Regions from separate parts of the Gelria sp. Kuro-4 genome, predicted to be linked through region 1. Evidence: riboswitches for the same ligand, from Rfam matches in the RefSeq annotation. Region 1 holds a riboswitch; the other holds the start of a gene.

Region 1 (4,272 bases):
TACTGATTAAATAAACTATTACTTACTCCCCCGGCCGTTTTCCAGGCTCCTGAGCAGGGCACGGATTTCGGCTTCGGTTAAGAGGTCCTTCTCAGGCGCATCGTCCTTGGTTCCGACAACGATTGCTCTGTCCGGATCGGTACGGGCTTCTTCCTGGGCCATCCGGTACACCCCCCTTCGGTGGTTCCGACTTTCAACGGGTAATGGCGCATTGGGCAACCACATCGCAGAGCACCAAGTCGTCGATCAAGAGGCTGGCTGCGTACACCACCGGGTTGTGAAAATTGCGGTACATCTGGAAACAGCGCGCGAGCCACTCGCTGGCGTCCCTCAGACTTTCGGCCGGGCTGCGCGACTGCTCTTCCTGCAGCATGCGGAGAAAGAGAGGGACCAGCGCCGGGTCAAACTGGCGGCCGCGCATCCGCTCGAGTTCCTGGCGTGCCTCCTGCCGGGTTTTAGTAGGTTGGTAAACGCGGGGCGACGTCATGGCGTCCCAGCTGTCACACAGGGCGAGGAGCCGCGCCGCCGGCGGTATGCCTGCCCCGCGGAGCCCAAAGTAACCTTCGCCGTTCCACCACTCATGGTGGTAGAGCACGCCGGCCGCCAGGCGCTCAGGCGGGTGCAGACCGGCCAGCATTTCCAGGCCGTACCGGGGGTGCTTTACCATCTCCTGCCACTCTGCGGCAGCGAGGCGGCCGGGCTTATGTAGAACCGCCGGCGCAATCCGCAGCTTCCCCACGTCATGCAAGAAAGCCGCCGTGACCAGGCTTTCCAGGGCGGCAGCGTCCAGGCGCATATATTTACCAGCTTTCAGTGCAAGCTTAGCCGTGTTCAAAGAGTGTCGGTGAACGTCTGGGAGTGCGTCTTCCAGCTGCGCCAAAAGTTGGAAGAAGAAGTCCAATGCCGATCTGCCTCGTTTCTACAACGGAAGTCGATCAGGGCCGAATCATGTAAGTCTAAATCGCATTATAGCATTCGAATCGACGACTGCCAAAAGCAAGTAACAGCAGTTTTGCCTGTTTATGCGGACCTAGGCGGCAATTGCTCCCTTATGCTCAGCAAGGATACATATATCTACCTGCAGTGCATAGGCCCTATGCGCCGCTGGGGCGAAAAGTAGAGGCAATACCTGTAAGTGGGGGCATATTCGATGCAAGAATTAGGAGCTACCCTGCGGGCCTGGCGCAAAGCCCGCAACATGAGCATCTACGATGTGGAGCGCCGCACGGGGATTCGCTTCAGCCTCGTCTCCGCGTACGAGCGGGGTGAGAAGAAACCCTCCCTGCAAAACGCGCGCAGGCTGGCACAGCTCTACGGGGTGCCGGTGGCTTACCTGGTGCTTTCCCCGGCGGAAGTCACCGAGTGCATCCCGCCGGAGCTGAAGGACGTGGTGAATCTTTTTCTCCGCCGCCCGGAACTGAGAAACCTGGTCACCCTCTTGGCGGACCTGCCGCCGGAGGGTGTACAGCACCTGGCGAACTTCCTGCACGCTGTCAAGGACCGCTCCCCCGACACCGGGCATGAAGGCTGAACCGCCGGGGCCTTGCTCCATGCCGAGGCAGTTCACCCCGGCGGTGCGGCGGTCCAAACGCTCCGGCCGGCACGGACTATTGACACCCGTGGCTGGATATGCTAGTATCGGAACGAAAAGCTGGACAAGTGAATAAAACTCTTATCCAGAGAGGTGGAGGGACGGGCCCGATGAAACCCGGCAGCGTGCCAGGGGGTGTCCTGGTGATGTGCCAATTCCTGCAGAATGTCAATTCTGGAAGATAGGAGTGCCCAGGCCGCTTCCAAATTGAGGCGGCCTTTTTGATTGAAGGGAGGACTTTTCGTGCCGGAGCGCTACCTGTTTACCTCAGAGTCGGTCACCGAAGGGCATCCGGACAAGGTGGCCGACCAGATCTCCGATGCTGTGCTGGATGCCATCATTGCCAAGGACCCCAATGCCCGCGTGGCCTGTGAAACCGCCGTCACCACCGGCCTGGTGCTGGTGATGGGGGAGATAAGCTGCGACTGCTACGTGGACATTCCTCACCTGGTCCGCGAAACCATCAAAGGCATCGGCTACACCCGGGCCAAGTTCGGTTTCGACGGCGACACCTGTGCTGTGCTGACTGCCATTGACGAACAGTCTCCGGACATCGCCCTGGGCGTGAACAAGGCCCTGGAGGCGAAACAAGGCCAGGCCGATCCTTGGGATCAGATCGGCGCCGGCGACCAGGGCATGGTCTTCGGTTACGCCTGCACCGAGACGCCGGAGCTGATGCCGCTGCCCATCTCGTTGGCGCACCGCCTGGCACGGCGGCTGGCGGAGGTGCGTAAAACCCGCCTGCTTCCGTACCTGCGGCCGGACGGCAAGACGCAGGTTACCATTGAATACGAAGGCAACCGGCCGCTGAGGGTGGATGCCGTGGTGGTTTCGGCCCAGCACAAGGCCGACGTGCCGCTGGAGAAGATCCGCGCCGATATCATCGAAACGGTGATCAAGCCGGTGATCCCTCCGGAGCTTCTCGATAGCCGTACCCGCTTTTTTGTCAATCCCACCGGGCGCTTTGTCCTGGGCGGCCCGGCGGCGGACTCGGGCCTTACCGGGCGCAAGATCATTGTGGACACGTACGGCGGCAGCGCCCGCCACGGCGGCGGCGCCTTTTCCGGCAAAGACCCCACCAAGGTGGACCGCTCCGCCAGCTACGCGGCGCGCTACGTGGCTAAGAATGTGGTGGCCGCCGGCCTGGCCGAGCGCTGCGAGGTGCAGATTGCCTACGCCATCGGCGTGGCGCGGCCGGTGTCCATCACCGTCGATACCTTCGGCACCGGTGCCCTGGGCAACAACGAACTCGCCCAGCTGATCCGCCGGCACTTTGAGCTGCGCCCGGCGGGCATTATCGAGACCTTGAACCTGCGCCGTCCCATCTACCGGCGGCTGGCCGCTTACGGGCACTTCGGCCGCCCCGATCTGGACCTTCCCTGGGAGAAAACCGATAAAGCCGAAACCCTGCGCCGGGCCGCCGCAGACCTCCGCTGAGCGGAGGCTTTTTTCTACTCCGGGATAAAGCTCTCAAGATTTGGCAGGAAGGCAGGGCCGGGAAGTCGAATACTGTAAGCCGGGGTGAAAAAGGCATGGAGGTTAACGCCGACCTGGCCCGCCTGGAGGAGATTCTCCACCAGACCGTCGATACCATCAAGGAAAGCCAGAAACAGATCAGCGCCATCGCCGACGAGGCGCGGGCCGAGGTGGCCCGGCTGAAGCGGGAGCTGGAACGGGTCAAGGGCGAAACCCTGGACGTTATTGAAGCGGTGGACGCCGCCCGGAGTGAAGAACAGCGCTCCCGCATGGAGCTGATGCGGGTGAGCCGCGACTTCAGCCAGTACGGCGAGGAGGACATCCGCCGCGCCTACGAGCGCGCCCGCGATGTCCAGGTGCGCCTTATTTTGCTCACGGAAAAAGAAAAGGCCCTGCGGGCCCAGCGCGATGAGATCGAGCGCAACCTGCGCAACGTAACCCGCCTGCTCAGCCGCTCGGAGGCGTTGACGGCCCAGGTGGGCGTGGCCATCGACTACCTGAGCGGCAACATCCAGCAGCTCTCCCAAACCCTGGCGACGGTGCAGGAGAAACGCGAAATCGCCGTGCGGGTTATTCAGGCCCAGGAAGAGGAGCGGCGGCGGGTGGCCCGCGATCTGCACGACGGCCTGGCGCAGCAGCTGGCCAGCGCCCTGCTCGAACTACAGGTGACGCAGCGCCTGCTGGAAGAGGATATCGACAAGGCGCGGAGCGAGCTGGAAACGGTGGAAAAGATCATCCGCAGCGGTCTCCGGGAGACGCGCGATGTCATCTTTAACCTGCGGCCACCTGCCTTGGACAACCTGGGGCTTAAGGCGGCGGTGGACAATCTGGCCGTCCAGGTTGAGGAGCGTACGGGCCTCAGCATAACCGTGACGGTGCACGGCGAAGAGCAGCAGCTGGAAGCCACCATGTTGAGCTGCGTCTTTCGCATTATCCAGGAGGCCCTGAACAACGTGGTCAAGCACGCCGAGGCGACCCAGGCGCAGGTGCGGATCGAGTTCAACCCGGCCTTCCTGGCCGTGCGGGTGGTGGACAACGGCAAGGGCTTTGTGCCGGAGAAGGGGGTGGCGAAAGCCGCTGGCGGCGAGCACCTGGGGCTTTTGGGGATGCGGGAGCGGGCGGAGCTCATCGGCGCTGCCCTGCGCATAAAGAGCACCCCCGGCAGGGGCACGCGCGTGGAGCTGCACCTGCCGTTGGGGGAGGCG
Region 2 (4,272 bases), 1.2 Mb from region 1:
CGGGCCGGTGGTCACCAACGGCATGATGGCGGGCGTAGGCGTGGTGCTCACGGCAGTGGCCGTCAACATGGTGCGCGAAGAGCTGCCGGTGGGACTGGTATCGGCCGCTACTGCCCTTCTCGTCTACATGCCCACCAAGAATCTGGTCTACACCATCGTGGCCTCGGTAGCGGTCTCCACCATGGTGGCCAACCTGCTGGGCAAGGTAAACCCGGTGGCCCACAACAGCGAGTATGAGCGCTTCATTCTGCAGCGACCTATCGCTACGCCCCGCGTGCTGCGCGGCGCCGCCGCCCTCATCTGCCTTAACATCGGTGCCAACATCGCTTTTGGTAATATCACTGGTTCTATCGCCAAGACTACCCTCAACCTGGACCACCTGGCCATCGTCTCCAGCCTGGCAGACCTGGGTTCCGCCCTCTTCGGCGGGGGACCGGTAGAATCCATCATCTCCGCCACCGGGGCCGCACCGCACCCGTTGCTGTCCGGTGCCTTAATGATGTCTCTTATGGGCCTTATCCTGGTGGCTGGACTGCTGCCCCGGCTAGGCCGTTACGTGCCTATGCAGTCCATCGCCGGCTTTCTCCTGGTGCTGGGCGCCATCGTCACCTTCCCCATCAACGCCGAACTGGCCGTCACGGCCGATCCCCTGGTGGGTGGAGTGACGGCGGCCGTCACCGCCACCACCGACCCCTTCCTCGGTATGCTGGCCGGGGTAGCCATGAAGTACCTGATCGCGCTGTTTGGAGTGTAAAGGAGGTTGTGCCATGCCTGCAACGTACCATTTGCGCGTGGCCGGGCTGGAACGGGAGCTGCCCCTGGTGGAAGTGGCACCGGGCCTGGCCATTGCGAGTTTTGTCATCCTGGGCGACGCCGAGCTGGTGGAAGCCGCGGCACCCGAGATCGCCCGGCGCCTGCCCCCGGTGGACTTCGTGGTCTCCGCCGAGGCCAAGGGCATTCCCCTGGCGCAGGAGCTTTCGCGCATCCTGGGGCTTAAGCGCTATCTCGTGGCCAGAAAAAGCATTAAGCCCTACATGATCGACCCCCTGGTCACCGAGGTGGTCTCTATCACCACCCAGAAAAAGCAGATCCTCTGCTTGGACGGGAAGGACGCCGCCGCCGTGTGCGGCCGGCGGGTGGCCGTTGTGGACGATGTGATCTCCACCGGCGCCTCGCTGGAGGCGGTAGAGCACCTGGTAAAGAGCGCCGGCGGCACGGTGGCGGCCCGGGCGGCCATTCTGGCTGAGGGTGAGGCGGCAGAGCGCAACGACATCATCTTTCTCGAGAAGCTGCCCCTTTTTAAGAGTGCTGCAGGCCGACCGGCTTAAAGCTTGAAGGAATTCGTAACCGTAGGGTATTGACAAACCCGTGGCCGGCGTGTATAGTTAATGGCAACAACTGCACAGGAAACTCTTATCGCGAGTGGCTGAGGGACTGGCCCAATGACGCCCGGCAACCAGTTGGGGATGCCCAACCCGGTGCCAAATCCTGCAGAGCGGGCCCGCTCTGAGAGATAAGAGGAGGCGAAGAAACCCTCTTCTTATCGAAGAGGGTTTTTTGTTGCCTGTGCAGGGCGCGCGCCAGTCTCTCTCTCGCCGCAACCAAGGCTTCCCGGGATCCTGTAGGCCTGTCTCCTCGCTATACCCTAACTTGGGAGGAATAAACATGTCGCAGCGCAAACTCGGTTTTGCCACCCTGGCCATTCATGCCGGTCAGCGGCCCGACCCGGCCACCGGCGCCACCGCCGTCCCGATTTTCCAGACCAGCTCGTACACCTTCCGCGATGCTCAGCACGCCGCGGACTTGTTCGCCCTGAAGGAAAACGGGCACATCTACACCCGTATTGACAATCCGACGGTGGCGGTTTTTGAAGAGCGCGTCGCCGCCCTGGAAGGCGGTGTGGGCGCCCTGGCCACCGCCTCCGGCCTAAGCGCCGTCTTTTACGCCGTAACCAATGTGGCCCACAGCGGCGACGAGATTGTCTCCGCCAGCAGCCTCTACGGCGGGACGTACAACCTCTTTGCTGCCACCCTCCCCCGCTTCGGTATCACCACGCGCTTTGTGGACCCCGGCGACCCGGAAAACTTTCGGCGTGCCCTTACGCCCCGCACGCGGGCCCTGTACGTAGAGATCATCGGCAACCCCAAGCTGGACGTGCCGGACCTCAGCGCCATCGCCCAGGTGGCCCACACCGCCGGCATCCCGCTCATTGTGGACAACACCTTTGCCTCCCCATACCTTTGCCGGCCTTTCGATTGGGGAGCCGATATCGTAGTTCACTCCGCCACCAAATTCATCGGCGGGCACGGCACGAGTATCGGCGGCGTCATCGTCGACTCGGGCCGCTTCGACTGGACCAACGGGAACTTCCCCGCCTTCACGGCACCGGACCCCAGCTACCACGGCATCTCCTATACAGAGACGTTCGGCAGACAGGCCTATATCGTTAAGGCCCGGGTGCAACTGCTGCGCGACACCGGCGCCTGCCTGAGCCCCTTTAACGCCTTTCTCTTCCTGCAGGGCCTGGAAACGCTGCCGCTTAGGATGGAGCGGCACGCGGAAAACGCCCTGGCCGTGGCCCGCTACCTGGAGGGTTCGCCCTACGTGAGCTGGGTGAACTTCCCCGCCCTACCCTCCCACCCCTCTTACCCGCAGGCCCAACAGTACCTGCAGGGGAAGGGCGGCGCCATTCTCACCTTCGGCATCAAGGGCGGGGTGGAGAGCGGCCGCCGGTTCATGGACAGCCTGGAGCTCTTTTCGCTCCTCGCCAACGTGGGGGACGCCCGCTCGCTGGTGATCCACCCGGCCAGCACCACCCACCAGCAGTTGAGCGAGGAAGAACAACTCGCCAGCGGCGTTACGCCCGACCTGGTGCGCCTCTCCATCGGGCTCGAGGACGTGGACGACATCATCGCCGATCTGGACCAGGCCCTGAAAACAGCCGTTTCGTGAGGAGGTGGCAAAATGACCGGAGCTCCCCTTACAGTAGAAAGGCACCTGGAAGGCGTCGGCCTGGTGCACACCCGCTCCGTCACCTTCCCGGAGGGCCTCACCCTGTCGTGCGGCGCCACCCTGGCCCCGCTGGCCGTGGCCTATGAAACCTATGGGGAGCTGAACGCCGCGCGGGACAACGCCATTCTCATCTGCCATGCCCTCACGGGCGACGCGCACGCCGCCGGCCGGCACACGCCGGAGGATAAGGCGCCCGGCTGGTGGGACCCGCTCATCGGCCCCGGCCGCGCCTTCGACACCGAACGCTACTACGTCATCTGCAGCAACATCCTGGGCGGCTGCGCCGGGAGCACCGGGCCGACCAGCCTCCACCCGGCCACCGGCCGGCCCTACGGCCGCTCCTTCCCGGTGATCACCGTGGCCGATATGGTAAAGCTGCAGCACCGCCTCCTGGCGGAGCTGGGGGTAAGGCGCCTGGTAGCCGTGGCCGGCGGCTCCCTGGGCGGGCTGCAGGCCCTGGAGTGGGGCCGGGCCTACCCTGCGCTCGTGGAAAACGTCGTCGCCATCGGTGCAGCCGCCGCCCTTTCCACCCAGGCGCTGGCCTGGAACTACGCCCAACGCCAGGCCATTTTGCTCGACCCGGTACAGGGCCTGGCCCTGGCTCGGGCCATCGGCACCATCACCTACAAGAGCGACCTTTCCTGGCGGAGGAAATTCGGTCATGCCTGGGCCAGCCCGCCGGAGGAACGGTATCGCCTGGACAGCCGCCTGCAGGTGGAAAGCTACCTGGCCTACCAGGGCGAAAAACTGGTGCGGCGCTTCGATGCCGATTCTTACCTGTATCTCACCAAAGCCATGGATCTGTTCGACCTCCAGGAAGGATACCCTTCGCTTACAGCCGCCCTGGCCGGCTACCGCCCGCGAGTCCTCATGGTGGGCATCAGCTCGGACTTTCTCTTCCCGCCCTACCAGCAGAAGGAAATCGTGCGGGCGCTTCGGGCCAACAAGAAAAGCGCCGCCTACCGTGAGATCATCTCTCCCTACGGCCACGACGCTTTTCTTATCGAATTCGATCAACTGGGCTACATCATCGAGGAGTTTCTCCTGGGAGCTTGATTTCCTTGACTTTGTTGGCCTGGTCCACCAGCACAACCCGCGGCCGGAAGCCCAGAGCTTCTTCAGCGCTCACCCAGGTGTAGGCCATGATGATCACCTTGTCCCCCGGTTGCACCAACCGCGCCGCCGCGCCGTTAAGACAGATGGTACCGCTCCCGGCCTCCCCGGGTATGACGTATGTTTCCAGCCGGACACCGTTGTCGA

What was found. Region 1 has a riboswitch for S-adenosylmethionine ahead of metK (methionine adenosyltransferase). Riboswitches for the same ligand answer to the same signal wherever they lie in the genome.
Region 2: another riboswitch for S-adenosylmethionine. It lies ahead of K5554_RS05695 (homocysteine synthase); the one in region 1 lies ahead of metK (methionine adenosyltransferase).

Annotation. Positions count from the first base shown of each region.
Region 1 is NZ_AP024619.1:2,339,571-2,343,842, reverse strand. Features, by position in the region: gene K5554_RS11765 (hypothetical protein) at 19-162, opposite strand; gene K5554_RS11760 (HD-GYP domain-containing protein) at 194-880, opposite strand; gene K5554_RS11755 (helix-turn-helix domain-containing protein) at 1,151-1,531, shown strand; SAM riboswitch class I at 1,670-1,779, shown strand; gene metK (methionine adenosyltransferase) at 1,835-3,028, shown strand; gene K5554_RS11745 (sensor histidine kinase) at 3,124-4,272, shown strand, end outside.
Region 2 is NZ_AP024619.1:1,137,859-1,142,130, reverse strand. Features, by position in the region: gene K5554_RS05705 (hypothetical protein) at 1-754, shown strand, start outside; gene K5554_RS05700 (phosphoribosyltransferase family protein) at 768-1,328, shown strand; SAM riboswitch class I at 1,411-1,520, shown strand; gene K5554_RS05695 (homocysteine synthase) at 1,666-2,952, shown strand; gene K5554_RS05690 (homoserine O-acetyltransferase) at 2,965-4,068, shown strand; gene panD (aspartate 1-decarboxylase) at 4,040-4,272, opposite strand, start outside.